DNA from 3 places in the Rahnella sp. NRRL B-41462 genome. Region 3 is predicted to be linked to each of the others. Evidence: predicted binding sites of a transcription regulator. Region 3 holds the regulator's gene; each other region holds the start of a gene.
What was found. Region 3 encodes PurR, which represses purine synthesis genes. Its sites were predicted from a motif close to CANGCAAACGTTTGCNTG; they were not measured.
Positions count from the first base shown of each region.

Region 1 (8,106 bases), on a different contig from region 3:
TTCAGCTTCCGGCAAGTAACCTTCGGTCAGACGCAGATAGCGGCCTTCATCTTTCAGGGCCTGAATCGAGAGCGGGCCAAAGACTTCTTCCGGCGTGGAAAAGCGCGTCATAAGATATTCAAAAGCGCGCGCATGTCGGAACGCAAATTTCAGGCGCCGGGCAATCAGGCTTTTTGCAATACCTGGCGGGCCGAGCAGAAAAACGCTTTCGCCGCACAGGGCTGCCAGCAGGCAAAGTCTTATGGCATCCTGCCGCTCGTACAGGCCATGTTCTAATGCGTTAGCAAGACGGGCGATCCGTTCTGCCAGAAGGGGAGATTGCGCCATACTGTCTCTTCCGGTTTCCATTGAGTTGTTGAATAGTGTACTGGCTAATAGCGATATGCCACGTTTATTTTTGTCGTTATAGCTTGTTGATTACTAAAAATTTTCTATTATCAGAAATGTGACCCCGTTCATATGAACGCCGGTTTAGCTGCACATTTAAGGGTAGGCAATCCAATTTATTCGTGCATACTGTGCGCCTTTTAGTGGGCATCATAAGATCGAGCGCACTCATCGCTTACGGATGTTCGAGCAAAAAAGAAACGAAATATGAGCACTGAACATAAACGGTCACTCCCAGCAGTAACCCTGGCCGCCATTGGTGTGGTCTATGGCGACATTGGTACCAGTCCTCTCTACACCTTAAGAGAGTGTTTTTCTGGTCACTATGGTTTCAACGTTGAACCCAGCGTCGTTTTTGGTTTTCTCTCTCTGATTTTCTGGATGTTAATCCTCATTGTTTCGCTCAAGTACCTCACTTACGTGATGCGGGCGGACAACGCAGGCGAAGGCGGTATTCTGACGCTGATGTCTCTGGCGGGCAGAAACACCTCGGCACGCACCACTGCCGTTTTGGTCATTCTCGGCCTGATCGGCGGAAGTTTCTTCTATGGTGAAGTGGTGATCACTCCGGCTATTTCTGTTCTTTCCGCGATGGAAGGTTTGGAAATCGCAGCACCTTCACTCGATCCTTATATCGTCCCCTTATCTATTACTGTCCTGACGCTGCTTTTCATTATTCAGAAACACGGCACCGGCATTGTTGGCAAACTGTTTGCGCCGGTGATGTTGTTGTGGTTCCTGACGCTGGCTGTTCTCGGCGTGAACAGCATCATGCAAAATCCTGAAGTACTTCGCGCCATGAACCCGATGTGGGCGGTTAACTTCTTTATCGAGCATAAGTCGTTTTCCTTCCTGGCACTTGGCGCGGTCGTTCTGTCGATTACCGGTGTGGAAGCGCTGTATGCGGATATGGGCCACTTCGGGAAATTCCCGATCCGTCTGGCCTGGTTCACCGTGGTGCTGCCTTCTCTGGTGCTGAACTACTTCGGTCAGGGCGCATTGCTGCTGAAAGACCCGGAGTCGATTAAAAACCCGTTCTTCCTGCTGGCGCCTGACTGGGCTTTGATCCCGTTACTGGTGCTGGCAACGCTGGCCACCATTATCGCGTCTCAGGCTGTTATCTCCGGTGTGTTTTCCCTGACGCGTCAGGCTGTGCGTTTAGGCTATTTACCGCCAATGCGCATCATCCACACTTCAGAAATGGAAGCAGGCCAGATTTACATCCCGGCCATTAACTGGTTGCTGTACTTTGCGGTGGTTATCGTTATCGCCAGCTTCGAGCATTCGAGCAATCTGGCAGCGGCATACGGTATCGCAGTGACCGGTACGATGGTGCTGACCAGTATTCTTTCCTGTACGGTGGCACTCAAAAACTGGCACTGGAAACCTTTCCTGGTCGGGCTTTTGCTGATCGGTCTGCTGTTTATGGATATCCCGCTGTTCGCGGCGAACGCTACTAAACTGTTCTCCGGCGGTTGGTTGCCGCTGACGCTGGGTTTGGGCATGTTTATCGTTATGACGACCTGGAAAAGCGAGCGCTTCCGCCTTATGCGCCGCATGAACGAGCATGGGAATTCCCTGGAAGCGATGATCGCCTCTCTGGAGAAATCCCCGCCGGTGCGTGTTCCGGGTACGGCTGTGTATATGTCGCGCGCCATCAACGTCATTCCGTTTGCGTTGCTGCACAATCTCAAACACAACAAAGTGTTGCATGAGCGTGTGGTACTGCTGACGTTACGCACCGAAGATGCGCCTTATGTACATAACGTCCGGCGCGTCACCATCGAACAGCTTTCGCCGACGTTCTGGCGTGTGGTCGCCAGCTACGGATTTAAAGAAACGCCGAACGTGGAGGAAGTGTTCCACCGTTGCGGTCTGGAAGGATTGCCGTGCCGGATGATGGAAACGTCATTCTTTATGTCGCACGAATCACTGATCCTGACCAAGCGCCCCTGGTATCTCTACTTCCGTGGCAAACTCTTTATGGCGCTCAGCCGCAACGCCTTACGCGCGCCAGATCAGTTTGAAATTCCGCCGAACCGCGTAATCGAACTCGGTACGCAGGTAGAAATCTGATCCTCATTTCTACTGCTCGCAGGGCACCTTCGGGTGCCCTGTTTTATTTTCTCTTTCTCCTTTCTGAAACGACTAACTCAAATTTCCCTGCGGTTTCTTAATTATTCAGCGAAACGTTTCGACGCTGATCACAATTCCATCATAACTCCGTTGCGATGGCCGGGGATCTTTATAAACTCATCGGTGAGCGAAACGTTTCGCTGTAGGAGTTCACAATGAAGAAGTCACCGCTGTTAAATGCCGAAATCTCACATGTTATTGCCCGGTTAGGTCACACCGATCAGCTGGTTATTGGCGATGCCGGACTTCCGGTGCCAGCAGCTTGCCAACGCATCGATCTGGCCCTGACCCAGGGAGTTCCCACCTTTTTACAAGTCTTAGAGGTAGTGACACATGAGATGCAGGTTGAGCGGGCTATCCTCGCCGAGGAAATCCTCACTAAAAATCCTCAACTCCATGAAGCGTTGCTCGCCCAATTGACACAACTCGAACAACACCAGGGAAACACCATTGCTTTGGATTACGTCAGTCATGAGTCATTCAAAGCACAAAGCGAAAAAAGTCGGGCTGTGATCCGCAGCGGGGAATGTTCGCCTTATGCGAACGTTATTCTGTGTGCTGGCGTAACCTTCTGAGGCCTTTATGCAACCTTTGCTGCAACTGACAGGCATTGATAAAGCCTTTCCCGGCGTAAAAGCACTTTCCGGCGCGGCGCTCAGCGTCTATCCGGGACGTGTAATGGCGCTGGTGGGAGAAAACGGCGCGGGCAAGTCCACCATGATGAAAGTGCTGACCGGCATCTATCAGAAAGATGCCGGCTCAGTGCATTTTCTTGGCAAGGAAGCGGTTTTCAGTGGCCCTAAAGCCTCTCAGGAAGCCGGGATTGGTATCATTCATCAGGAATTAAACCTGATCCCCCAACTGACGATTGCTGAAAATATCTTCCTGGGCCGTGAGTTTGTGAACGGTTTTGGCCGCATCAACTGGAAAAAGATGTATGCCGAGGCCGATAAACTGCTGGCGCGCCTGAATCTGCGTTACAAAAGCGACCGGCTGGTAGGCGATTTATCCATCGGCGACCAGCAGATGGTCGAAATTGCCAAAGTGCTGAGCTTTGAATCCAAAGTCATCATTATGGATGAACCGACGGATGCCCTGACCGATACCGAAACCGCTTCTTTATTTAACGTGATCCGGGAACTGAAAGCCGCCGGTTGCGGTGTGGTGTATATCTCCCACCGCATGAAAGAAATTTTCGAAATCTGCGACGACGTGACGGTGTTCCGTGACGGGCAGTTTATTGCAGAGCGGCCGGTCAGTTCGCTTGAAGAAGACACGCTGATTGAAATGATGGTGGGCCGTCGCCTCGAAGAGCAATACCCGCGCATTAATCATGAACGCGGTGCGCTGCGTTTGCAGGTACGCGATGTCAGCGGGCCGGGCGTGGATAACGTCAGCTTTGATCTGTACAGCGGCGAAATTCTGGGGATTTCCGGTCTGATGGGCGCAGGCCGTACCGAACTGATGAAAATTCTCTACGGAGCCTTACCGCGTAAAAGTGGTTATGTGGCGCTCGATGGCCGCGAAGTGGTGACACACTCACCGCAGGACGGGCTGGCAAACGGCATTGTTTATATCTCTGAAGACCGCAAGCGCGATGGCTTAGTTCTGGGCATGTCAGTGAAAGAAAACATGTCGCTGACGGCGCTGCGTTATTTCAGCCACGCTGGCGGACGTCTTAAACATGCGGAAGAACAGCAGGCTGTCGGCGATTTCATCCGCCTCTTCAATATCAAAACGCCGTCGATGATGCAGACCATCGGCCTGCTTTCCGGCGGTAATCAGCAAAAAGTGGCAATTGCCCGTGGATTAATGACGCGGCCGAAAGTCCTGATCCTCGATGAACCGACGCGCGGCGTTGACGTTGGTGCCAAGAAAGAGATTTACCAGCTTATAAACCAGTTCAAGCGCGAAGGGCTGAGTATCATTTTGGTTTCCTCAGAAATGCCGGAAGTGATCGGTATGAGTGACCGGGTTTTGGTGATGCATGAAGGCCATTTAAGCGGTGAATTCCCGATAGAACAGGCTACGCAGGAAGTGTTGATGGCTGCCGCTGTCGGCAAGCAATACGGCGTGACGCAGGAGTAATCAGATATGAGTTCTCAGACATTGCCAGCCAAAAAGCGCTGGATCAGTAAAGAGTGGTTGTTGGAGCAAAAGTCTCTGATTGCGCTGCTGGTGTTGATTGCCGTGGTCTCTTCCATGAGCCCGAATTTCTTTACGGTCAATAACCTGTTTAACATCCTTCAGCAAACGTCCGTTAACGCCATTATGGCCGTCGGCATGACACTGGTGATCCTGACGTCCGGGATCGATTTATCCGTCGGCTCTTTGCTGGCGCTGACCGGCGCCGTTGCCGCCTCGATTGTCGGGCTGGAAGTGAATGCGTTTGTTGCCGTTGGCGCCGCGCTGGCGTTAGGTGCGGCTGTGGGTGGCGTCACCGGAATGATTGTGGCCAAAGGGAAAGTCCAGGCGTTTATCGCTACGCTGGTCATGATGTTGCTGCTGCGTGGTATTACGATGGTGTACACCAACGGCAGCCCGATCAGTACCGGCTTTAATGATGTCGCTGATGTTTTTGGCTGGTTTGGTATCGGTCGCCCGCTGGGTATCCCGACACCTGTCTGGCTGATGGCTGTGGTGTTTATTGCGGCATGGTACATGCTGCATCACACCCGGCTGGGGCGTTATATCTACGCGCTGGGCGGTAACGAATCCGCTACGCGTCTGTCAGGTATCAGCGTCGATAAAGTCAAAATTATCGTCTACTCCCTGTGTGGTTTGTTAGCCGCTCTGGCCAGTATCATCGAAGTGGCGCGCTTATCTTCTGCGCAGCCCAACGCAGGTACGGGTTATGAGCTGGATGCGATTGCCGCAGTGGTATTAGGGGGAACCAGCCTGTCCGGGGGTAAAGGACGCATTGTTGGAACGCTGATCGGTGCATTGATCCTTGGCTTCCTGAATAACGGTTTGAACTTATTAGGTGTTTCTTCCTACTACCAGATGATCGTAAAAGCAGTTGTCATCCTGCTGGCGGTTCTGGTGGATAACAAAAGCAACAAATAAACTCTCCTACAGGACTTATGACCATGAATATGAAAAAACTGGCTGTCTGGGTTTCCGCCGCAGCGATCACCGCTTCTTTCAGTGCTAACGTTCTGGCGAAAGACACCATTGCGCTGGTCGTTTCCACGCTGAACAATCCGTTCTTCGTCTCCATGAAAGACGGCGCGCAAAAAGAAGCGGACAAACTGGGTTATAACCTGGTGGTTCTTGATTCTCAGAACAACCCGGCGAAAGAGCTGGCAAACGTACAGGACCTGACGGTTCGTGGCACCAAGCTGATGCTGATCAACCCGACGGATTCTGATGCGGTAGGCAATGCCGTTGCGATGGCAAACCAGGCGAAAATCCCGGTGATCACTCTTGACCGTCAGGCTACTAAGGGTGTTGTCGCCAGCCACGTTGCGTCTGATAACGCCTTCGGGGGGAAAATGGCCGGTGATTACATCGCCAAAAAACTGGGCGAAAACGCTAAAGTCATTGAACTCGAAGGTATCGCCGGGACGTCTGTTGCCCGTGAACGCGGTAAAGGTTTCGCTCAGGCCGCCGAAAAACACCATTTCCAGATCCTCGCCAGCCAGCCTGCTGACTTCGACCGCACCAAGGGCCTGAACGTCATGCAGAATCTGCTGACTGCGCATCAGGACGTGCAGGCCGTGTTCGCTCAGAATGACGAAATGGCGCTCGGTGCATTGCGCGCCCTGCAGACTGCCGGTAAAACGGATGTGCTGGTCGTTGGCTTTGATGGCACCGACGACGGTATCAAAGCCGTTAACAGCGGCAAAATGGGCGCGACTGTGGCACAGCGTCCTGAACAAATCGGTGTGATCGGCGTTCAGACTGCAGATAAAGTACTCAAAGGCGAGAAAGTGCCGGCTGTTATCCCTGTTGATTTGAAACTGGTTGCTCAGCCGTAATACTCTTTTTATCGATGCTGTAACTGCGCCTCCTGATGGAGGCGCTATTTGACTCAGGGATCTCCACATGAAAACCGGCAAACTGGTGGTACTCGGCAGTATCAACGCTGACCACATTCTGAATATCAACCACTTCCCGCAACCGGGCGAAACGGTTATCGGTAAGCAATACACCGTAGCCTTTGGCGGTAAAGGGGCGAATCAGGCTGTTGCAGCCGGTCGCAGTGGCGCTGATATCTCTTTTATTGCCTGTGTGGGAGATGACGATATTGGCGAGCGAGTTCGCAAACAGCTGGCCAGTGACCATATTGATACGCACCCCATCGAAGCCATTAAAGACACCACCACTGGCGTAGCGCTGATTTTCGTGAATGCGGAAGGTGAGAATGTTATTGGCATAGATGCGGGGGCAAATAAAGCCGTCACGCCTGAATATCTTGATCGCTATAAACAGCAGGTCATTGGTGCTTCTGCTTTATTAATGCAACTTGAATCTCCGCTTGAAACGGTGATCGCGGCATCGAAGATCGCTAAAGACAACGGTACGCAGGTGATCCTTAATCCGGCTCCGGCCTGTGAATTGCCCGATGAATTGCTGGCACGGGTGGATATAATCACCCCGAACGAAACTGAAGCTGAAAAGCTGACGGGAATTAAAGTCGACAGTAATGAAGATGCCGCTCGCGCCGCAAACGCTTTACATGACAAAGGCATCACGACTGTCATCATTACGCTGGGCAGTAAAGGCGTCTGGCTCAGCCAGAACGGAGAAGGAAAGTTAGTGGCGGGGTTCCGTGTAAAAGCTGTCGATACGATAGCAGCAGGTGATACCTTTAACGGCGCGTTAGTCACAGCCCTGCTGGAAGGCAAACCGATGGACAGCGCAGTACGATTCGCACACGCCGCCGCAGCGATTGCCGTGACGCGTCCTGGCGCACAACCTTCCGTCCCGTGGCGCAAAGAAATAGACGATTTCCTCGCACAACAGGAGGCCTGATTGGCCACCATGAAAGATGTCGCCCGCCTCGCGGGCGTTTCAACCTCTACCGTTTCCCATGTGATCAACAAGAATCGTTTTGTCAGTGAATCCATCGCTGAGAAAGTGAATGCTGCCGTTGAACAACTCAATTACGCGCCTTCCGCCTTGGCCCGCAGCCTTAAGCTGAACCAGACACGCACCCTCGGCATGTTACTGACCGCCAGCAGTAACCCGTTCTATTCGGAAGTGGTGCGTGGGGTGGAGCGTAGTTGTTATGAACGCGGCTACAGCCTCATTTTATGTAATACCGATAATGACGCCGAACGCATGAACCGCAGCCTGGAAACGCTGTTGCAAAAGCGGGTCGACGGACTGCTGATCATGTGCACCGAAAACCACCGACCCTCGAAAGACGTTATCAGCCGTTATCCGTCACTGCCGATTGTGATGATGGACTGGTCACCGTTTGATGGCGCGATAGATATTATTCAGGATAACGCGTTGCTGGGCGGCGAAATGGCGACGGAGTTTTTAATCCGTCAGGGATATCATCACATCGCCTGCATTACCGGCCCGTTGGATAAAACCACCGCACAGGAACGGCTGAGTGGATATCGTCAGGCC
Region 1 is NZ_JYDF01000031.1:74,036-82,141, forward strand. It holds gene ravA (ATPase RavA) at 1-327, opposite strand, end outside; gene kup (low affinity potassium transporter Kup) at 595-2,463, shown strand; gene rbsD (D-ribose pyranase) at 2,679-3,098, shown strand; gene rbsA (ribose ABC transporter ATP-binding protein RbsA) at 3,106-4,611, shown strand; gene rbsC (ribose ABC transporter permease) at 4,618-5,589, shown strand; gene rbsB (ribose ABC transporter substrate-binding protein RbsB) at 5,613-6,503, shown strand; gene rbsK (ribokinase) at 6,571-7,500, shown strand; gene rbsR (ribose operon transcriptional repressor RbsR) at 7,501-8,106, shown strand, end outside.
Region 1: a site for PurR is predicted at 2,649-2,666, ahead of rbsD (D-ribose pyranase). Genes of this name have one in related genera too.

Region 2 (8,106 bases), on a different contig from region 3:
GTGAATCTGATATTCGGGATTGGTACGCGTCTGACATGTAATATTCCGGGCGTGAAGCCGCTGAATATTGTCATTAAATTGGTACAGTGCAATGGCAAACCTGTCGCGAAACTCTCTGACAGCCCAGGCAAAACGATTTGCCAGGACAAAGCTTTTGTTAAAGCCCTGCGCAAAGCTTTCGATCTGCCGCTGGTGAAAAAAGCGTCCTGACTCTCCCTAAAGTGCCGGAAATCAATCCGGCGCTTTATTCAGATTTTCTTTCCTTTATATACTTGCGATCTAATTCTGCTCGGCTTTTATTCACTCTCTCAATATTTCCCCACAACTCTCTTCATTCGCGCCACAATTCTTGTCCGCTGACGACGATTTCTGCTTGTGTCCTGAGAAAGCCTAAGTAACATAGCAAAATCCCTATTTACAGGGTGTCCAATATTTCTTAGTCAACATATATAAAGAAAGAGAGAAATCTATGAGCGTTGTGCCTGTAGTCGACGTACTGCAAGGCCGTGCTGCGGTTGACAGTGAAGTCACCGTACGCGGTTGGGTACGTACCCGGAGAGATTCTAAAGCTGGTATCTCATTCGTCGCCGTTTATGACGGCTCCTGCTTTAATCCTTTACAGGCCGTCATCAATAATTCTCTGCCCAATTATCAGGAAGACGTATTGCGTCTGACGACGGGTTGTTCAGTAGAAGTGACCGGTATTGTTGTCGCCTCACCTGGCGAAGGCCAGAGTTTTGAGCTGCAGGCAACGACCGTCAACGTTGTTGGCTGGGTGGATGACCCTGATACTTATCCGATGGCGGCAAAACGCCACAGCATCGAATACCTGCGTGAAGTGGCTCACCTTCGCCCGCGCACCAATCTGATTGGTGCTGTCGCCCGTGTGCGCAACACCCTCTCTCAGGCCATTCACCGTTTCTATCATGAAAACGGGTATTTCTGGGTGTCCACACCGCTGATCACTGCCTCCGATACTGAAGGCGCGGGTGAGATGTTCCGCGTATCGACACTGGATCTGCAAAATCTGCCGCGTACAGACAAAGGCGAAATCGACTTCAGCGAAGATTTCTTCGGCAAAGAAGCGTTCCTGACGGTTTCCGGCCAGCTGAACGGCGAAACGTATGCCTGTGCGCTGTCTAAGGTTTACACCTTCGGTCCGACTTTCCGTGCAGAGAATTCCAACACCAGCCGTCACCTTGCGGAATTCTGGATGGTAGAACCGGAAGTCGCATTTGCGACACTGGATGACATCGCAGCACTGGCTGAAAACATGCTTAAATATGTTTTCAAAGCCGTTTTAGACGAACGCGCAGACGATATGGCCTTTTTTGCTGACCGTGTAGACAAAGATGCTGTTGCACGCCTTGAGCGATTTGTAACATCCGATTTCGCCCAGGTAGACTACACCGATGCAGTAGAAATATTAATGAATTGTGATCAGAAATTCGAAAACCCGGTTTCATGGGGTGTCGACCTTTCTTCTGAGCATGAACGTTATCTCGCGGAACAGCATTTCAAAGCGCCGGTGGTGGTTAAAAACTATCCGAAAGATATCAAAGCCTTCTACATGCGTATGAATGACGATGGTAAAACCGTCGCGGCAATGGATGTTCTGGCACCGGGCATTGGTGAGATTATCGGTGGCTCTCAGCGTGAGGAACGTCTGGACGTACTGGACGCCCGTATGGCTGAAATGGGGCTAAATAAAGAAGATTATTGGTGGTATCGCGATCTTCGTCGTTACGGCACAGTCCCGCATTCAGGCTTCGGCCTTGGCTTTGAACGTTTAGTCGCCTATGTGACCGGTGTTCAAAACGTTCGTGACGTGATCCCGTTCCCACGTACACCACGTAGTGCAACCTTCTAATTAATTAAACTATTTTTAATTAACATAATAGTTACAAAACTAAGGCCAGCTTTGCTGGCCTTAGTCATTTTCAAAGATAGATCCCTGTCACAAAGTTCCGTAAAATACACATTTTGAAATACATTCTTTCCTGCTGAAACATATTTAGTAATTTAGTAGCATTTTCGCTGTGGATTAAGCTCACCACGGATGGAATAGTGCGTTCAGACACAGGAGACACCAAACTTTCGTGAATAGTTCCGTAAAGAATTATTTAGGCAGTGGCAGGTGTCCAAATAAAACCAATGAGGGTAATAATAATGATGAAGCGCAATATTCTTGCAGTGGTAATCCCTGCTCTGTTAGTTGCTGGTGCAGCTAATGCAGCTGAGATCTATAACAAAGATGGCAACAAACTGGATCTGTACGGTAAAGTTGACGCACGTCACACCTTCTCTGACAATGCTGGCGACGATGGCGACCAGACCTATGTCCGTTTCGGCTTCAAAGGCGAAACTCAAATTACTGACCAACTGACCGGTTACGGCCAGTGGGAATACAACGTTCAGGCTAACCATGCAGAAAGTGCTGGCGATGAAGGCAACAAAACTCGTCTGGGCTTCGCAGGTCTGAAATTTGGTGATGCAGGTTCTTTCGACTACGGTCGTAACTACGGCGTAATCTACGACGTAATGTCCTACACCGACCAATTGCCAATCTATGGCGATGACACCATGTACCAGAACAACGACAACTTCATGGTTGGTCGTGCTAACGGTGTGGCAACTTACCGTAACAGCAACTTCTTCGGTCTGGTTGATGGCCTGAGCTTCGCTGTACAGTACCAGGGCAAAAACGACGAAGGTCGTGATGGTCGTGGCGCAGTTGATTCCAATGGCGACGGCTGGGGTACTTCTGCCGCTTACGCTATCGGCAACTCAGGTGTTAGCATTACTGGTGCTTACTTCTCTTCTAACCGTACTGTTACTCAGAAACAAGACGGCACTGGCGACAAAGCTGACGCATACGCATTCGGCGCTAAATACGACGCTAACAACCTGTACCTGGCAACCTTCTACGGTGAATCACGTAACACCACCGATTACGGTAACCCGGATGCAATTGCTAACAAAACTCAGAACTTCGAAGTTGTTGCTCAGTACCAGTTCGATTTCGGTCTGCGCCCATCTATCGCATACCTGCAGTCTAAAGGTAAGAGCCTGAACGGTTTCACCAACAACGGTTCTACCTACGCTGGCGGCGATGCTGACCTGGTTAAATATGTGGAAGTTGGTACTTACTACTACTTCAACAAAAACATGTCTACCTATGTTGACTACAAAATCAACCTGCTGGACGACAACAGCTACACCAAAGCAGCGGGTCGCAGCACTGACGACATCGTGGGTGTTGGTCTGCAATACCAGTTCTAATATCACTTAACGATGCGCTTACGGGCGCAGCAAAGTGGATATCAAGGCAGAGCTTCGGCTCTGCCTTTTGCATTTCTGAGTCTTGAAAATACCGCTTTTCCACCCTCGCCTATAAAATATTTTAATCTCCCACGCCTTCTCACAACTCTGTTTTCTTTTTGCCGCAAACGGTTGGCAAAAGGGGGCGCTGGCGTTACCCTGATGACCTCTTTCGTAATATCAGGCTATGGAATTTTCCGACATGTTTGAAAAAATCACTGCAGCACCTGCTGACCCTATCCTGGGTCTTACCGATCTTTTCCGCGCTGACGACCGCTCTAATAAAATCAATCTGGGGATTGGTGTTTATAAAGACGAAACAGGTAAAACGCCGGTTCTGGCCAGCGTGAAAAAAGCCGAACAGTTCCTGTTGGAAAATGAAACCACTAAAACCTATCTGAGTATCGACGGGTTGCCTGATTTTGCCCGTTGTACACAGGAACTGCTGTTTGGCAAAGACAGCACGGTTATTGCTGATAAACGGGCACGCACCGCACAGACTCCGGGCGGCACTGGCGCTCTGCGTATCGCAGCAGATTTCATCGCTACGCAAACCAGCGCCAGACGCGTGTGGGTCAGTAATCCGAGCTGGCCGAACCATAAAGGTGTGTTCTCTGCTTCCGGTCTGGAAGTTGTGGAATACAATTACTATGACGCTGCAAATCACAGCCTTGATTTCGATGGCATGCTGAAAAGCCTGAGCGAAGCGAAAGCAGGCGACGTGGTGCTGTTCCATGGCTGCTGTCACAATCCAACCGGTATCGATCCTACGGAAGAACAATGGGCACAGCTGGCAGAATTGTCGGTGAGCAACGGCTGGTTACCGTTGTTCGACTTCGCCTATCAGGGCTTTGCAAAAGGTCTGGAAGAAGATGCGGCGGGTCTGCGCCTGTTCGTGGCAAAACATAAGGAATTGCTGGTCGCCAGTTCTTACTCGAAGAACTTCGGCTTATACAATGAACGCGTAGGTGCTTGTACGTTAGTCGCAGCCGATGAAGAAACTGCCGGTCGCGCTTTCAGCCAAATGAAATCGGTTATCCGTGCAAACTACTCCAACCCGCCGTCACACGGTGCTGCGGTTGTAGCCACCATACTGGGTAACGAAGCTTTGCGCACGCTGTGGGAGCAGGAACTAAGCGATATGCGCCTGCGTATCCATCGTATGCGCCAGCTATTCGTCAGCACCTTGCAGGAAAAAGGCGCTCAACAGGATTTCAGCTTTATTATTAACCAGAACGGGATGTTCTCTTTCAGCGGCCTGACCAAAGATCAGGTATTGCGTTTACGTGATGAATTCGGCGTGTACGCGGTGAACTCCGGCCGTATCAACGTTGCCGGCATCACGCTCGAAAATATGGCACCGCTGTGTGAAGCCATCGTCGCCGTACTGTAAAAGATAAGCAGTGTTGCTCAATTAAAAAAGCCCGTCAGGTATCCTGACGGGCTTTTTGTTTTTTGCTGATAAACAGCAAACGTAATTACCAGACCGGCATTTCATCCTGCAGGAACGGGTTCGTTTTACGCTCATAACCAAAGTCTGACATCGGGCCATGACCGGGAATAAAGACCATGTCATCGCCGAGCGGTAATAATTTCGTTTTGATGGAATGAATCAGCGCCTGATGGTCACCACGCGGGAAATCACTGCGGCCTACGCCACCCTTGAAAATCACATCACCAGAAACGGCAATTCGCGCTTTATCATTGATGAAGACAATATGCCCCGGCGTATGGCCTGGGCAATGCAACACGGATAAGATTTCTTCACCAACACTCACTGAATCCCCTTCTTCCAGCCAGGTATCCGGCGTCAGCGGGTCACAATGGTCGAGGCCAAACATCTGGCTTTGGGTCGGTAACGCATCCAGCAGGAATTCATCTTCTTTTTGTGGTCCGATAACCGGTACCTGATAGTGCGCAGCCAGTTCTGCTGCGGCACCAACGTGATCAAGATGTCCGTGAGTCAGCAAAATTTGCGTAACCAATACACCTTTGGCAGAAACTTCCTGGATGATCCTGGCGGCTTCACCGCCCGGATCAACAATGGCGGCCTGATTGGTTTTAGCACACCAAATCAGTGAGCAGTTTTGGCTGAACGCCGTGACGGTAATAAGATGGGTTTTCATAGAGCTCCACAAAATGGCCTGCACATTCCGGCAGGCCATTAATTACACACATCACCAGGTCCGCGCGGGACCGGTATCGATGTGCACAAAGTTACTTCGTGGATAATATCCTACACCACCCATCCGCATTTTTAATGCTGCTTTGCGGATATTGCTCAGTTCGATGCCCTGAATGTGGAAATCCATTGCCTGCCCAAGCGTGTGATAGCTGTGCTTCGCTACCCCGCTTCCGGGTTCACGCATGCTGTTGTTTGTCGCCAGTGAGCGGTAACCCGAAATCAGCTGGACTGGTTTATTCGTTCCGCCAAGCATCACCTGCAAACGATAGAGGTGATCGAACAACGCGGGATCGATAGATTTTACTTTTTCCGCACGATAGTCCCTGAACAGATGATTCAACCGGGCCAACTCATCCTTGTTGTAACGCTTTCCATCAAAAAACTCGGTTTTGAGGGTTTCGCCGGTATTGATATTGTTAACGACTAAAATACGCGGGCGAGGTGTGGAAAGAGTGGCGAATGCACGACCTGGAAGTAATGCAATCCCCATAGCGGCACTGCCTAATGCCAGCCATTTACGGCGATGTTTGTCGATTTCATTCATGAACAGTTTACTATCCGGTAAGAGAGTCAAAAATAAGCTCTGATCTGAGCCGTTTTGAACCTTAACTGCCAATTTTCTGCGAGTCAAGGGAACCCATATAAGCAAAACGAGCGTGCCAGTGGCTCACGCTCGTTCGATGGCCAAATACTCTGACCCTTATCAGATTAGTTTTACTGCATTTATTGAAGCAAAATTTCCGCCTGAGGCAGAATTTGTGCACCGGATCTCACCGTTGAATCATAATTGTAAATATCTGTTCTGAATTGCGGCTTACCGTCATCCGCGACCCATGCCGTCAGATAAAACAGTTTTACCGGTATATGATGGCGTATTGCCACATACGTGGTATTGCCGCCCTGCAATGCAGAGGATATTCGCGTGTCATTCCAGCCTGCATCCTGTAACAGCATATTGGCTAATTCAGAAGCCTTATTCACCCTCACACAGCCAGAACTCAGCGCACGAATGTCTTTGCTGAACAAGTTATGGTTTGGCGTGTCATGCAGATAAATAGCATCAGAACTCGGCATATTAAATTTATACCGCCCCAGAGAGTTGCTTACGCCCGGCGCCTGACGGATGCGATAGGGGAAATGGTTGGGTGATATCATTGCCCAGTCGATCATTGAAGGATCGATGATTTCAGCATCGTTACTCCAGCCAGACAATACCTGATAGCCATGTTGCTGGAAGTAACCGGGATTGTTCATGGCTTTAGGCACGATATCTTCACGCACTAACGTTGTGGGCACATTCCACGGTGGATTGACCACCACATTATTCAACGCACTGCTCATTAACGGCGTTTTACGGCTTGGACGACCGACAATTACCCGTGACGACAACACTTCATTGCCATTGAGATAATAGGTGAGCTGATAGTTTGGAATGTTCACCATGATTCCGGTGTTCACATTGCCTGGAAGAATGCGCAGACGCTGAATATTCAGCGCCAGCAAGGTAGCACGCAATTGCGGAGAGGCATTCAGCCACTGACGGGTACGTCCGCCAATAATACCGTCCGCTTCCAGCCCCTGCCATTTTTGAAAACGCTTAACAGCTTCCACTAAATCCGGTGTGTACTGATTATCAGCGACAGCCACTGGCGCGGGTGTCGCTGGCACTTCTGTCGACTGAACCGTTGGCAGGACATCTTGTACTGATGTTGCGGAAGGGCTGACAGCCGGGGTCGATTGCTGGGCCTTATCAGCGGTTTCATCAACAGACAGATCGTCATTTGCCGCGCTTCCCGGCGTGTTCGGGGCGATAGTTTCATCTGTCGGTTTAGCCACCTTATTCTCTTCAGGCGAGGCGACCATCATACCAGTTCGGGTCAGGATCTCCCGCAAGGCCGGGACATCGTCACTGATCTGGTCCGGACGCAAACTGGCTGATCCTGTCATCACGGGCCATGGTCGATTGTCCGTCAGCATGATTTTCAATGCATCATGCATTTTGGTGTAATAAGGGTGCTGTGGTGCGAGAGTCGACAAATAGTGTGACGTATTGCCCTGACGCACAGCCAGTTGCCACTGATTAATCACAGTCAGCGACGGCGTCGTCATTTTGTACGGTGTGGCGCTGTATAACCACTTATCTCCATTGGCTTCCACGCTGCTCGTAAACTGCAAATAGCCCAGCATTGCATCTGACAACACCACATCACGGGCCATGCCGGTAACTTGCGGATCCGTCAGCCATTTCACCCATTGCGTGAACTGAGGCTGGATCCCCGATATGGCCAGCTCGGCGAGTTGCTGCTGGAATAACTGAACTGTTTCACGATCGTTCCACATGGGCTGCATATGATTTGCAGCATAAAGCGATGACAGAGATGACAGATACAACGGCCTGATGCCCCTTGGCAATAACTCTGCCTGCAACTGGCTCATGCTCTGTACGCTTGATAGCGTGGTTTTTCCTAATGGCAGCGCGGGCACGGTAGCCCATGCAGCAAACCACGGCGAGAGACCGCTCGCCAGCAGACAGCTGGCGACTAAAAACCTGAGAGACCTTTGATTCATTAACATCTTCCCTTGCCTCCCGATAAGGTGCT
Region 2 is NZ_JYDF01000036.1:30,997-39,102, reverse strand. It holds gene pncB (nicotinate phosphoribosyltransferase) at 1-210, shown strand, start outside; gene asnS (asparagine--tRNA ligase) at 470-1,870, shown strand; gene ompC (porin OmpC) at 2,170-3,282, shown strand; gene UC14_RS09970 (amino acid aminotransferase) at 3,524-4,714, shown strand; gene UC14_RS09965 (MBL fold metallo-hydrolase) at 4,800-5,447, opposite strand; gene UC14_RS09960 (YcbK family protein) at 5,499-6,050, opposite strand; gene ldtD (L,D-transpeptidase) at 6,230-8,080, opposite strand.
Region 2: a site for PurR is predicted at 3,443-3,460, ahead of UC14_RS09970 (amino acid aminotransferase). Genes of this name have one in related genera too.

Region 3 (8,106 bases):
TGTCTGGGCTATTTGCGCAAGGATGACCGGGATGGCAAGCGCTAACAAAACCCGCGCTTCTGCAAGGTACTTCTGCACAGATACACCTTTTTTCTTGATTATATTGAATAAAAAACGCCACAACAGATGGCATTAAACAGAGAGAAATAGTCCGAAGATTGTACATTGTCGGTATTTTTAAGCAAACAAAGCTGTTAATAGCTGGTTAAATAATGGAATTGAAGCAGACGGTGCTATTTCTTCTTGCAGAGATTTGGCTTTCAATTAATTCTGCGGCAAACTGAACGGAGTGACGTTTTAATACAACAGATTCAAACATTGAGGAAAAGGCTATGTTTACCGGAATTGTACAGGGAACCGGCACGGTCGTATCGATCGACGAGAAACCCAATTTCCGTACCCATGTTGTTCGTTTACCTGAAGATATGCTGGATAACCTGCAACTCGGCGCATCGGTATCACACAACGGTTGCTGCCTGACGGTGACTGAAGTGAACGGTGACCTGGTGAGTTTTGATCTGATGAAAGAAACCCTGCGCCTGACAAATCTGGGCGAACTGAAAGAGGGCGACTCAGTTAATCTGGAACGTGCAGCGCGTTTTAATGATGAAATTGGCGGACATTTAATGTCTGGTCATATTATTTGCACGGCGGAAGTGGCAAAAATCCTGACGTCAGAAAATAACCGTCAGATCTGGTTCCGTATGCCGCATGAAGATTTGATGAAATATGTATTACATAAAGGTTATATCGGGATCGACGGTATTAGTCTCACCATCGGTGAAGTGACCCGCACCCGTTTCTGTGTACATTTAATTCCGGAAACCTTGCAACGCACGACGCTGGGCACGAAACGTCTGGGCGACAAAATTAATATCGAAATCGATCCGCAAACTCAGGCGATTGTCGATACTGTCGAACGCGTATTAGCCAGTCGTGAAGCGGCAATCGCTACGGCACAGGCGATGATCGATAAAGCCGAATAAGTTATCTCAGACCCTTTATTGACATAAAAAAACCGGACATTCAGTGTCCGGTTTTTTATTAGCTAACGCATACAACCATCAGCGTGGTACGCGCATTCCGCCATCAACGCCTTGCGGGCTAAAGACGACTTGCCACAACTGAATGTCCCGGGCGCGGAAAGCACCGGCGCAGGCATTCAGGTAGTAGGTGAACATGCGGTGGAAACGTTCACCGTATTTTTCCGCCAGTTCCGGCCAGTGTTTCTGGAAGCGTTCATTCCACGCCATCAGCGTGCGGTCATAATCAGCGCCGATATTGTGCCAGTCTTCCATTACAAATAATGACTCACTGGTTTGTGCAATTTGTTGAACCGACGGCAGGCAACCGTTGGGGAAGATGTATTTATCAATCCACGGATCGACATTAAGGTCTGTTTTATTAGAACCGATGGTGTGCAGCAGGAAAATGCCGTCAGGTTTGATATTGCGTTTGGCGACATTAAAATAGGTCTGATAATTTTTCGGACCCACATGCTCAAACATCCCGACAGAAACAATGCGGTCAAACTGATCATTAAGGTCACGGTAATCCTGCAGCAGGATTGTGACATCCAGCCCTTCACAGCGTTTTTGAGCCAGTTTTTGTTGTTCAGCAGAAATCGTGACACCCACAACGCTCACGCCATAATTTCTTGCCGCAAACTCTGATAATCCACCCCAGCCGCAACCGATATCCAGCAAGCGCTGTCCCGGTTTTAATTGCAGCTTGTCACAGATCATTTTGAGTTTTGCTTCCTGTGCTTCTTCAAGCGTAGTGGCCTCTTTCCAATAGCCGCAGGAATATTGCATGTACGGGTCGAGCATCAGAGTAAATAAATCGTTGCCCAGATCATAATGCTCTTTGCCAACAATCCACGCCCGTTTGCGGGATTGCAGATTGGTCAGGCGTGCTGCGGCGACACGTAAAGTATCTTTAAAATGGTGGGGGAGTTTACTTTCCAAACCGGCACGAATAACGCGCTGGAAAAAGATATCCAGACGGTCGCATTCCCACCAACCGTCCATATAACTTTCACCGAGGCCCAGAGAACCTTCCTGTAAAACACGCTTAAAGAAGTCAGTGTTTTTTACTTTAAGGTCGAAAGGACGATTACCGTTTACCTGAATATCTGCCATCGCCAGCATTTCACTGGCGATCCGGTACCACTGATTGTCCTGAATGCTTTGATCTTCTATACACGATGAACTCATAGCTTCTCCATCACTTTCTCTTCTGACTTATTAACCTGCCGGGAAAAGCAAAGGCTATTTTTGCAGGTCTTTATGAGAACAGACGACTAGCGCCTCGCCCGATATTCGACACCAACAGAGGAAATTAAGAAGAACGCCTGCGCGCCGTAAGACGTGCAGGAAAATCATCCTTGAAAAAGTACAAAAAAATAAGTGTGACACTGTCCGCGCGTCTGGCTTAAGTATGTGATAAAAGTTTTGTAAAAGTGCTATTTTATTTGGTTTTGTTGAGTATAGGCTCGCTGGCAGGCATTCTCAATAGTTAATCGTGATGAATGAAAATGCCCGTTAAGTGACTGTTACATCAGGGTATTATCACTATTAATTAGCATGCCTTGTCTGAGCTTCCTGCTCTGATTTCTGTCCATTGTCTTGCGTGATTTCATGCCGCAAAGAGAGCCAGCGACCCAAAACTACCAACAATAGTGTAGACAGCATGATCGTGACTGTCGCCATGAGCGGATGCACAATAAATGCGGAAACCAGCAAGCTGGCAAGGAAGCACAACCCGAGCTGCAGCGTATTTTGCAATGCTGCCGCCTTGCCTGTATTAGCAGGAAACGGCATTAATGCATTTGCGACAACAATTGGGTAGGTTGCACCATTCACCAAAGCCATCAGACAGAAAGGGATCAGCAGGCTAATCAGCCCGGCATCCGTGAACATGGCAACACAGAACAAAGTCACCATACTGACGCCGTAACCCGCCAGTAACCATGGCAGAATTTTATTACCGTCCAGCTTGCTGATCACAACACGGCAACCAAAACCACCAAGCAGGAAAGCAATAGTCTGCGGGACATAGCTCAGCCCGATGGCACCGGGTGAATAACCCATGTCGCTCAGGATAAACGGTGAACCCGTTAACCACGCAAAGAATCCGGCTGAACAGGCGGCATAAATCATGACATTCCCGCTGTAAACAGGCGATTTCAGTAACGTCGCAAACCCTGTTTTATCAGCCTTCGCTTGTTTTGCAGGTTTATTCTCACGCAGAGTCAGCGTCGTCAGCACCAGGACGACGGCGACTGCGGTCAGCAGAGCAAAAATGGCTTCCCAGTCAAAATGATTGAGCACCCACGCACCAAGTAATGGTGCCAGTGCCGGAGAAAGAGCTACTAACGGCATAATGCTGGCGAAGGTTTTTTTTGCCACATCGGCAGAGAAACGGTCAACAACGATTGCCTGCCAGGTGACTGCGGCGGCACAAACGCCCATCGCCTGTAAGAAGCGCAGGGCCAGAAGGGCGCGTACATTCTCAACCCAGATAACGCCCAGACAACCGACCGCAAACAGTGTCAGACCAAGAAGCAATACCGGTTTACGGCCGATCCTGTCTGACAACGGCCCCCATAACAACTGACCGAGAGCAAATCCGCCGAGAAAAATGCTCAGACTTGCGCTGATCATTCCGGGGCTGGTCATCAGACTGGTTTGCATGGCGCTGAACGCAGGCAGATACATATCAGTGGCTAAAAAGCCCAGCATGCTCAGTCCCGCAAGATAGAGCATAAATCCAAAGGAGGGTTTCATTATCGTCTCGTTAATTTATTTATTGCAGATGATGTGATGCAGATTACATACCGGAGGCGGAGTTTAACGCTTTGATAACAGGCTTGTGAAACGCTAATATTTGCACTCTGCTATCAAAAATATTGAAGGCTGAATTATGTGGTCAGAATACGCCCTTGAAGTGGTAGATGCCGTGGCAAGAACAGGTAGTTTTAGTGCGGCAGCGCAAGATTTGCACCGTGTGCCTTCTGCTATCAGCTATACCGTCCGTCAGCTTGAGCAGTGGCTGGCCGTGCCGTTGTTTGAACGTCGCCATCGTGACGTGGTACTGACGCCTGCGGGAAAGGTTTTTGTCGATGAAGCGCGGATTCTGACAAAAAAAATGATAGCCACGCGCCGGCAGTGTCAGCAGGTGGCGAACGGCTGGCGCGGCGAATTACGTGTGGCGGTTGACCGGATTGTAAAACCCGCACGGACACGGCGTCTGGTGCTCGATTTCTACCGCCATTTTGCGGACACCGAACTCATTATTCACTCAGAAGTGTTTAATGGTGTCTGGGATGCGCTGGTTGACGGGCGGGCAGACGTGGCGATCGGTGCTACACGCGCGATACCGGTTGGCGGGGGCTTCAGTTTTCGTGACATGGGATTTATGGACTGGCATTGCGTCGTCAGCCCGCAACATCCGCTGGCTCAGTTATCCGGCGCGCTGAATGATGATGAGTTGCGGCCTTATCCTGCACTCTGTCTGGAAGACACCTCCCGGACATTGCCTAAGCGGGATACATGGACGCTTGATAACCAGCGGCGGCTGGTCGTGCCAGACTGGACCTGTGCGCTGGAATGCCTGACCGAAGGCTTATGCGTGGGTATGATGCCGGTTCATCGCGTCACGCCGTGGATAGAACAGAAAAAGTTGCAGGTGCTGACGCTGGAAAATACGTTTCCCGACAGCCCGTGTTGCCTGACGTGGGATCAAAGCAATCCGTCACCCTCGCTGGCCTGGTTGCTGGAATATATGGGCGATACAGAAACCATGAATCAGGAATGGCTGCGTGATTAGAAAAAAACGCCTGCATCTGCAGGCGTTCGATATCTGTTAACGGCGGTAATCGCGGTACGGACCATCGGCTACGGAACGGCGTTCGACCAGTTTCGGATGCACCTCAATGGTCTGAGACTCTTCACGCTTACTGACAATTCTGTCCAGCAACATGGTAAAGGCCATTTCACCCAGACGTTCTTTCGGCTGATGCACGGTTGTCAGCGCGGGGGAGAAGTAACGGGCGTTACGCACATTGTCGTAACCGATCACGGAAATATCCTGAGGAACGCGCAGGCCCAGTTCGTCTGCGGCACAGATTGCGCCCATTGCCATCACATCGCCGCCACAAAATACGGCAGTCGGGCGGTGCTTCTGCATCAGAATTTTATGCATCGCCTGATAGCCCGATTCCGGCTCGAAATCGCCCTGAACCACCCATTCGTCACGCAGCGGAATATTGGCTTCAGTCAGTGCTTTCACAAAACCCTGGAAGCGGCCACCGCCGGTATTACGTGCCAGTTGGCCCGGGATCACCCCAATATCACGATGACCGCGTTCAATCAGATAACGCCCGGCCATGTAACCCCCTTCGAAAGCATTATCAATAATGCTGTCGGTGAAGTTCTTACGCGCTTCGCCCCAGTCCATGACCACCATTGGGATCGAACGGTGCTCCTCGAGCATATTGAGCAACTCATCAGGATATTCCGCGCACATCACCAGCAAGCCATCGACGCGTTTTTGCGCCAGCATTTGCAGGTAGGCTTGTTGTTTTTCCAGATTATTATGCGAGTTACACAAAATCAGCGTATAGCCTTTGGAGAAGCAGCTGTTTTCTACGGCTTCAATCACTTCGGCAAAATAGGGCGCTTCGCTGGAGGTGGCAAGCAGACCGATCGTTTTGGTGTTATTGACCTTCAGACTGCGGGCTACAGCACTCGGCGAGTAATGTAACTCTTTGATTGCAAGGAGAACCGCTTCTTTGGTTTCTTCGGCGACGAAACGTGTTTTATTGATGACGTGCGACACGGTTGTAGTGGAAACGCCAGCGCGCTTTGCGACATCTTTAATCGTTGCCATGTAAACAATGACTCCTGAACTCACGTGTTTCAGCACGTTAGCATTATGTTAATCGTTTGCTTGCGTGGATCTCACTGCTGGCTTCTAAAAGGGCAGTGAAATCGTTGGGTGGATTCTTCAGAATGAGGCGTGAAATGCTCTCGGGTGAAATCAACCGGCACACAGGCGTGTTAACCGACAATTTTCTCTTATAATGCAGGAAAGTGGAAGTAAAATTCTCAGGGATACATTGTCATTCAGCACAAGATTTTAAATGTTAATTATGCGAAAATGCGTTGGCACACAATTAGTGTGGCTTAAAAAATGCCACAATTTGATCCGAAAGGGGGGTTTGATGGACAGCAACCTGAAATTATCGTTGATCACCACGGTATGCGCTTTGCTTATGATTATCGCTTTCAGCTTCACTGCGGTGATGAACTGATTCAGTAAGTGAACCGCTATAAAAAAGGGCGATTCCTGTTACAGGAATCGCCCTTTTCAATTTTACGCAGTGGCCGTTACCGCCGATACTCTTCCCTGCAGAAACTCTTCGTTAAATGCTATTCAATGGCTGATTAGCGAAACTTCAGACTTAACGAATTGTTTATTATCGGATCGTTTTCGGCGTCATTACCCGGCGTGCACCCACATAATGATCTTGCCAGTAATCGTCGCCGAGAGAGGTGATTTTAATGTCTTCGCCCGTTCTTGGAGACTGAATAAACTTGCCGTTCCCCACGTAAACACCAACATGGTCTGCAGCGCCGCGGTTATTGATTCTGAAGAACACCAGATCACCGCTTTCAAGTTCGCCGCGTTTGACCGGAGCCGCATCGCGCAGGTGATACATTTCATTCGCTGTGCGTGGCATTTTAATACGGATCAAATCTTTGTAGGCGTAATAGACTAAGCCGCTGCAATCAAAACCGGTATTCGGCGAGGTTCCGCCCCAGCGATATGGTTTTCCTACCTGATGCATCAGTTTGGTCATCGCCGTTTGCTGGGCATGCTGATAGCGTTTTTTATGCGTTGCACTTAGCGTAATCGGTTTGCTGTCTTCTTCGGGCTTTTTACCTTTACGGTGCCGGCCATACGCTTCTTTTTTACTGACCCTTTCCGTGCTGTTTTTCGCGAGTGAACGGGTTTTGGCGTGTTTCTCTGTTTTGCTTTCGGCCCGCGTGGTCTTCAGTGTCTTTTCTTTTTTACTTTCGGCCCGGGTCGTTTTGACACTTTTCTCCGTCGTGGTCTTTCGTTTAGCCAGTTCGGTACTTTTAACTTTCTTCTTCGAATTCTTGTCCTGAATTTTTTGTTCTGTCACTGGCGCGATTTTAGTTTTTTTACTGGTTTTCGCGGCCACCGTTTTTCGCTTTCGCCGTTCTTCAGGTGCAGCCTGATTAACATGGCTTTTACGCTGATCGGCAGAAACACGTGTCTGCGGCGATGCATGTGCCATATTCAGAAATAGCTGGGTAAAGAGCAGCACAAAAAGCGTGAACAGTAAGCGCATAGCTTCGTTACCATGAGTGGTAGGTTAAACATCAGGGATGTCAGAGTATTGCCTAAAAGAACCTGACAAAAAAGCACGAATTGACTCGATTCTAGATCATATTGTGAGAAAAAGTTAATGGCTTTTTTTATGTCGAAATAACCGCCATTTTTAGTCAAAAAAATAACCACTTTTCATGGTGTTAATATTTGAGTTAAAGAATGGAATTTTGCAAATCTGGCGTTATCGGTGAACGCCAAAAATGTTATTCTCAATGAATGTTTAAAGATGTGAGCCTGAGCGCACACATTAAAGATTGTTAAACAAAATGCCAGTATTGAGAAAGACCCCACAAAAAATGGCGTTTTTATCTGATGGCTGCCATCGTTACAATAGAAGGTATTGTGATTGCGCACCGTCTCTTTATGCTGCGCGTGAAGAGTAATGATCGTGACAGCCTGTACCGGCTTGAGGAAGCAAGAAATGACCACTCCAACAATTGAAAAAATTCAGAAGCAAGTTTCTGAAAACCCGATTCTGCTGTACATGAAAGGTTCGCCGAAACTGCCAAGCTGCGGTTTCTCCGCTCAGGCTGTTCAGGCGCTTTCAGCCTGTGGCGAGCGTTTCGCTTACGTGGATATCCTGCAGAACCCGGACATCCGTGCTGAGATGCCAAAATTTGCTAACTGGCCAACGTTCCCGCAACTGTGGGTTGACGGTGAACTGGTTGGCGGCTGCGACATCGT
Region 3 is NZ_JYDF01000005.1:61,677-69,782, forward strand. It holds gene UC14_RS01685 (MATE family efflux transporter) at 1-78, opposite strand, end outside; gene UC14_RS01690 (riboflavin synthase) at 333-986, shown strand; gene cfa (cyclopropane fatty acyl phospholipid synthase) at 1,065-2,216, opposite strand; gene punC (purine nucleoside transporter PunC) at 2,577-3,788, opposite strand; gene punR (DNA-binding transcriptional activator PunR) at 3,925-4,830, shown strand; gene purR (HTH-type transcriptional repressor PurR) at 4,867-5,892, opposite strand; gene UC14_RS27260 (YnhF family membrane protein) at 6,227-6,316, shown strand; gene UC14_RS01720 (C40 family peptidase) at 6,482-7,381, opposite strand; gene UC14_RS27265 (hypothetical protein) at 7,735-7,863, shown strand; gene UC14_RS01725 (Grx4 family monothiol glutaredoxin) at 7,844-8,106, shown strand, end outside.